One region of the Facklamia sp. HMSC062C11 genome, then DNA from elsewhere that is predicted to be linked to it. Evidence: a T-box and tRNA genes for the amino acid it is inferred to sense, from the RefSeq annotation. Region 1 holds a T-box; the other regions hold tRNA genes.

Region 1 (2,278 bases):
ATAACGCAAGAAGTACCAAGAGGACCCTGCCCATTGGGGCATCGTGTTTGTTTCTCGTCGTCCTTTAAGGCCGGTCTTAGGATCCACTACCTCTAACCAATCTGTCAAATTAGCTAATGGAGACTCTCCGGTACCTGAACTACGAATTTTATCAGTCTTAGGTAATATCACTGGCAGTTGATCTTCAGGGACAATGGTCGTTGTTTGATCTTCCCAGTGTATAACCGGAATAGGCTCTCCCCAATATCTTTGACGTGAAAAGATCCAATCACGCAATCTAAAGTTTACTTGTCTTTCTCCCTTATGATTTTCTTCTAACCAATCGATCATTTTATTGATGGCTTGGTTATTATTTAAACCATTTAGAAACTCTGAATTAATATGAATACCATCGCCCACAAAGGCTTGATTAGCAATTCCTTCTTCAGATTCAATAACTTCCTTCACAGGCAAATGATATTTTTTAGCGAATTCATAATCACGCTCATCATGCGCTGGGACAGCCATCACAGCACCAGTACCATATGAATTTAAGACATAATCTCCAATCCAAACAGGTACCTCTTGTCCAGTGACAGGATGCACAGCATAGGCACCTGTGAAGACCCCCGTTTTTTCCTTGGCTAACTGTGTCCGATCAAGATCAGACTTAGTGGCTGCGGATTGAACATATTGGTCAACTTCTTCTTGATGATCTGATTGAGTAATTTTAGCAACAAGATCATGCTCTGGAGCTAACACCAAGTAGGATAAACCAAATAAAGTGTCGGGTCTGGTGGTGTATACTTGAAGATTCTCATCAAAATCTTTGAGTCTGAAATCAATAATAGCTCCTTCGGAACGACCAATCCAATTACGTTGCATTTCTTTAACAGATTCTGGCCAATCAAGTTCTTCAAGGTCATCTAATAGTCTTTGAGCATAAGCCGTAATTTTTAATACCCACTGCTTCATCGGACGACGAACAACGGGGTGACCACCTCGTTCCGAAACCCCATCAATAACCTCTTCATTTGCAAGAACGGTTCCCAAAGCTTCACACCAATTAACCATGATATCCGCTTCATAAGCGAGTCCTTTTTCATAAAGCTTCGTAAAAATCCACTGGGTCCACTTGTAATAATTAGGATCTGTGGTGGATATTTCTCGATCCCAATCGTAAGAGAAGCCCAAAGATTTAATTTGGCGTTTAAAATTAGCCACGTTCTTCTTAGTAAACTCCGCTGGATCATGACCCGTATCTAGAGCGTACTGTTCAGCAGGTAGGCCAAAAGCATCCCAGCCCATTGGATGCAGCACATCATATCCTTGAGCGCGTTTCATCCTTGCCATAATGTCGGTTGCCGTGTATCCTTCCGGGTGTCCAACGTGAAGACCTTGACCTGATGGATAAGGGAACATGTCTAAAACATAATACTTTTTGTGACCAGGTCGATCTAATGTTTTAAATGTGTGATGTTGGTCCCAATATTCTTGCCATTTTTTTTCGATAGTGTGATGATTATATGTCATATAAATCCTCCTAAAAAATTATTTATAATAATAAAAACGCCCTACAAAGTCCCTCAAGGACCTTATAGGGCGCTATAGCGCGGTACCACCTAGTTTTTAAAGCAAATAGCTTCCTCAAAGCAATAACGCTGCTAGCGTCTTAAGTTACACACTCAAATGAGCTTGGCTTAAGCAAATTTAAGATGAGTTCAATCGAACTTATTTACTCATTTCCACCTAACATGAGCTCTCTATAAAATAAAGACGACCTACTAGTTCTTATTATTTATTGATTAAAAATTTAATACCTGACCTGGATGAATCATCATGCCCTTATTCTTAGCAATCAACTCATTCACATCTAGACCATATTGTTTGGCAATAGCATATAAACTATCCCCCGCTTGTACAACATGACTAATTCCTGCGCTTGTCTGGTTGGTTGGTGCTTGAAACGTTTGCGCTTGCACTGAATTATTAATAGATTGATTGCTTGTCGAGACGGTTACATTGGCACTAACCGTTGTTGATTGGGCAACAGTTGGAGCCATTGATCGAGCTTGAACATACAATTTTTGCCCAGGGAAGATCGGTGTATTGAGCGAAATGCCATTGGCTTGAAGCAATTGATTAAGCGTCATTCCATTATTGATAGCAATGCGATATAAAGAATCTCCTGCTTGAATCGTATAATTACCTTGAGTTGTTTGTGAAGGAACAGAAGGCAATGATCCCTTATTTGAAGATGCACTGGTACTCATCGAAGACGAGCTTGTGGCAGGTGCTA
Region 2 (2,278 bases), on a different contig from region 1:
CGAAAGTTTGAGTGAATTATCAAGACCTGTTCATTATGTAATCGTGTCGGAAGCGGGAGCATCTGTGTATTCAGCCAGTGCCATCGCGCGTGAAGAATTTCCAGATTATCAAGTGGAGGAGCGCTCAGCGGTATCGATTGCTCGACGCTTGCAAGATCCTTTGGCAGAGTTGATTAAGATTGATCCTCAGTCAATGGGTGTGGGTCAGTATCAACATGATCTCAATCAAAAGAGCTTAACCCAAGAACTTGATTTTGTGGTCAATATGACGGTGAATCAAGTGGGGGTGGATGCTAATACGGCCTCAATTCAATTGTTAGAGCATGTGTCTGGAATGACCAAGGCGACGGCTAAGAATGTGATTGAGCTTCGAAATGAACTGGGGCATTTTTCTAATCGTGAACAAATTAAGACCGTTAAACGCTTGGGACCCAAAACCTTTGAGCAAGCAGCTGGATTTTTACGGATCATGCAAGGTGATAATCCTTTGGATCAAACCTCCATTCATCCGGAATCGTATGACTTAGCATTGACGATTTTACAAGAGTATCAGCTCGATTTGGCAGAATTAGGTTCAGAAGAAGCCCAGCATATTCTTGGTCAAGCGGATGTTAATTCTATTGCGGAAAGATTACAAGTAGGTCAGGAAACCATTGAAGATATTCTACATGGATTAATGAATCCTACGATGGATATTCGTGATCATCAAGCGGGTCCTATCCTAAGATCAGATGTTCTTCAACTAGAAGACTTGAATGAGGGGATGGTTCTAGAAGGTACGGTGAGAAATGTCGTGGACTTTGGAGCCTTTGTGGATATTGGAGTTAAGCAGGATGGCTTGATCCATATTTCTAAGTTATTGCGCAAAAAGGGTCAGTTTATTAAGCATCCTTCACAAGTTCTTTCCGTTGGAGATTTAGTGAAGGTGGAAGTAGTATCTTTAGACCGAGAGCGTCAACGAATTGGCTTGAAGCAGCTACAAACAGACTAGTTGAAGTGTATCCTTAACTCGCTTGACAAAAAGATGTCCTTTCGCTAAAATGAGACCGTTAAGTATCTTGCGGTCATGGCGGAATGGCAGACGCGCTAGCTTGAGGTGCTAGTGTCCTTGGGACGTGGAAGTTCGAGTCTTCTTGGCCGCAGTAATCAAAAATAGGATAGAATCGAAGGATTCTATCCTATTTTTTTGTGTATTTTAAAAGTTACAGATTATGAGAGACGAAAGAACACTTTTAATTTTTAGGTAAGGTATGGATGCTGCTTTAGAGACAGTTATGATTTAAGCTTAGAGCTGAATAATAATGATGTTGTATTTTATGAATACTGTTTTCATCAACCCCTAGGTTATCGATAATTCTAGGATAGTAATTTACTATTTAATTGTTTTCTAGTGGTTAAGTTGATTATAAAAACTGCCAATATATCAGAAGGACTGATATTAGAATATTTTAGTAATAATCTTAAAGCGGTTTAATGTTGATAGGAAAGTAAAGGGTTACAATGACTGTGTAAGAGCATACAATATTTAGGTGCTTAATAAAGAAAGGATGAAGGCTATGCCAGAAAAGTTGATAGACCGTTTTGTTAAGTATTGCAAGATTGAGACGCGTTCTGATGAGAATAGTCATACAATTCCATCGACAGCCAGTCAGACAGAGTTTTTGAAGATGTTGGAACAAGAACTTATTGAGTTAGGTTTTCAAGAAGTGTATTTAAATCCTAAAGACAGCTATCTAACAGCAAGTATTCCCTCTACGACAGACAAGGAGCTGCCAGTCTTTGGCTTTATGGCTCATGTTGATACAGCTGATTTTGAAGCTAGAAATGTCCAACCTCAATTTCATGAAAATTATGATGGTTCTGACATTGTTTTGAACGCAGACAAGGATATCGTTCTTTCAGTTAAAGAATTTCCAAATTTAGCAAATTATATCGGTAAAACACTGATTACAACGGATGGTAATACATTACTTGGTGCAGATGATAAAGCGGGTGTCGCAGAAATTGTAACAGCAGGAGCCTATTTATTAGCACATCCCGAAATTAAGCATGGTAAGATTCGAGTGGCTTTTGGTCCGGATGAAGAGATTGGTACAGGCGCAGAACATTTTGATGTCCCTGCTTTTGGCTGTCAATTTGCATATACCATGGATGGTGGACCGGTAGGTGAATTACAGTATGAAAGTTTTAATGCGGCGTCTGCTAAGGTGACAGCTCAAGGTAAGAATGTGCACCCAGGAACAGCCAAGGATATTATGGTTAATTCTCTCGATTTATT
Region 3 (2,278 bases), on a different contig from region 1:
AATTACACGAAAATCCAGAAGTAGGGTTTGATTTACCTGAAACTACCAGACTGATTAAAAGTAAGTTAGATGAATTTGGTATTACTTATCAAAACGTTGGTGATAGTGATGGTATTACTGGAACCATTGGAGACCCATCTAAAGGTAAAACATTACTTTTAAGAGCAGATATGGATGCCCTTGCCATTACAGAAATGTCTAAAGGGGTAGCTGTTTCTAAAAATAACAATGGTCATCTATGTGGACATGACCTTCACCCGACTATTTTATTAATGGTATTAAAAATGCTTAAAGAAGATGAAGACAAATTAGAAGGACAAATTAAATTCCTCTTCCAACCAGGAGAAGAGACACTGACTGGTGGAGAAGTGATGCTTAAGAATGGTATCCTAGAAAATCCAAAACCGGATGCTGGAATGGTTATTCATATGTGGCCAGTTGCTAAGGAAGTAGGGGTAGAGATTCAAAAAGGAGCTTCATTGGCTTCAGCTTTAAACTTCCGAATTACGATTAAAGGTGTGGGAGCACACGGCGCTATGCCATATAATGGGGTGGATCCTGTCTTTGTAGCTAGTCAAATTATAAATGCAACCAACGGAATTCTAGCACGTGAATTACCATCGAACAAAGGAGCTTCACTATCGATGGGCTATCTGTCAGCACCCGGTGGAGCGGTTAATGTAATCCCTGATACGGTTGTATTGGAAGGGACATCCAGATCCTTGTATCCAGAATCTGCTGAACATATGAAGCATCGATTACCGGAAGTGGTAGACCATATCGCAAAGACATTCCGTGCGGAAGCACAATTTGAAGTTTTAGCAGATGTTCCTGCTTTAATCAATACTGAAGCGATTACTGAGCAATTACAAAGCTCAGCGGAAGAAGCATTACAAGGTGAGTACCCAGTTAAAAATGTTGGCCCTTATCTTGCTTCAGAAGATTATGCCCATATTGCAGCAAAGTTACCAGAAACTTGTTATTTCTTTATTGGTTGTCCCGAACCGGATGAAAATGGAAAAACATATCCAGTTCACCATCCGCTTGTACAGTTTAATGAAGAAGCACTTATTGTTGGTTCTGCCACAATGGCAACGGCTGCCTTTAATTGGTTAAGAGACAATAAATAAGCTTTTAAACAAGAATAAGTATTAGGACTATTTGATTATAAGAGCCAGCTTTCTCTGAAAGCTGGCTCTTTTTGATAAAATATATAGCCCTCTATCTTGAAAGCTAGGATGGGGGTTATATATATGACTTAGTATTATGCGGGCGATGAGAGTCGAACTCACACTTCAAAAGAAACTGCCGCCTGAAGACAGCGCGTCTGCCATTCCGCCACGCCCGCTTAACTTCTATTTTATGCTTTTAGATAACTTTGTAAAGAATTTCTTAGATGATATTTACATAACTGTTAATTTTAATATCCTATCCTTAAAAGTGCCTTTTTTTGATAATTCGCATGACAAGTTTGATTTTTATTTAACTTATTCATCAAACAATGTTATAATTAAGTTATTGGAATATATTAAGAAATGGGGAATAAGACTATGTCAAAAACGATGGCAATTAACGCAGGCTCTTCATCATTGAAATTCCAAATCATTGAAATGCCTGAAGAAAAATTACTATCAAAAGGGTTAGTTGAACGAATTGGAATTGCTGATTCAAATCTTGAGATTAAATACACAGATGAAAATGGACAGAATCAAAAGTTCACTTTAACACAAGATATTCCAGATCATGCGGTTGCTGTTGAATTACTACTGAAAAACTTGTTAGATTTAGGCGTAATTGCTTCTTTTGAAGAAATCACAGGTGTGGGCCATCGGGTAGTTGCCGGTGGTGAAATCTTTAAAGATTCTGCTTTAGTGGATGAACAAGTTATCAAGGATGTTGAATCACTTTCAGAATTTGCTCCGCTTCATAATCCAGCTGAAGCTGTTGTTATGCGGGTCTTCCAAGAAAAGTTACCTCATGCAACGATGGCAGCAGTTTTTGATACGTCATTCCATACATCAATGCCAGCTGAAAATTATCTCTATAGCTTGCCTTATGAATACTATGAAAAGCATTCAATCCGTAAGTACGGTGCTCATGGAACCAGTCATCATTTTGTAGCGCATCGTGCTGCAGAAATTGTGGGTAAACCAATTGAAGAATTGAAGATTATTACCTGTCATTTAGGTAACGGTGCTTCAATTACTGCCGTAAAAGAAGGAAAATCGATTGATACTTCAATGGGATTCACGCCATTAGCAGGTGTTACAATGGGAAC

What was found. The T-box of region 1 lies ahead of leuS (leucine--tRNA ligase). A T-box ahead of a tRNA ligase gene usually reads a tRNA of that ligase, here a tRNA-Leu.
Region 2: it has a tRNA-Leu gene. The T-box ahead of leuS (leucine--tRNA ligase) is inferred to sense a tRNA for this amino acid. The anticodon was not compared.
Region 3: it has a tRNA-Leu gene. The T-box ahead of leuS (leucine--tRNA ligase) is inferred to sense a tRNA for this amino acid. The anticodon was not compared.

Annotation. Positions count from the first base shown of each region.
Region 1 is NZ_KV802412.1:11,793-14,070, reverse strand. It holds gene leuS (leucine--tRNA ligase) at 1-1,512, opposite strand, end outside; T-box leader at 1,575-1,785, opposite strand; gene HMPREF2758_RS07125 (LysM peptidoglycan-binding domain-containing protein) at 1,785-2,278, opposite strand, start outside.
Region 2 is NZ_KV802392.1:2,876-5,153, reverse strand. It holds gene HMPREF2758_RS03755 (Tex-like N-terminal domain-containing protein) at 1-991, shown strand, start outside; tRNA gene HMPREF2758_RS03750 (tRNA-Leu) at 1,061-1,142, shown strand; gene pepT (peptidase T) at 1,557-2,278, shown strand, end outside.
Region 3 is NZ_KV802374.1:127,000-129,277, reverse strand. It holds gene HMPREF2758_RS00740 (M20 metallopeptidase family protein) at 1-1,130, shown strand, start outside; tRNA gene HMPREF2758_RS00735 (tRNA-Leu) at 1,268-1,348, opposite strand; gene HMPREF2758_RS00730 (acetate kinase) at 1,551-2,278, shown strand, end outside.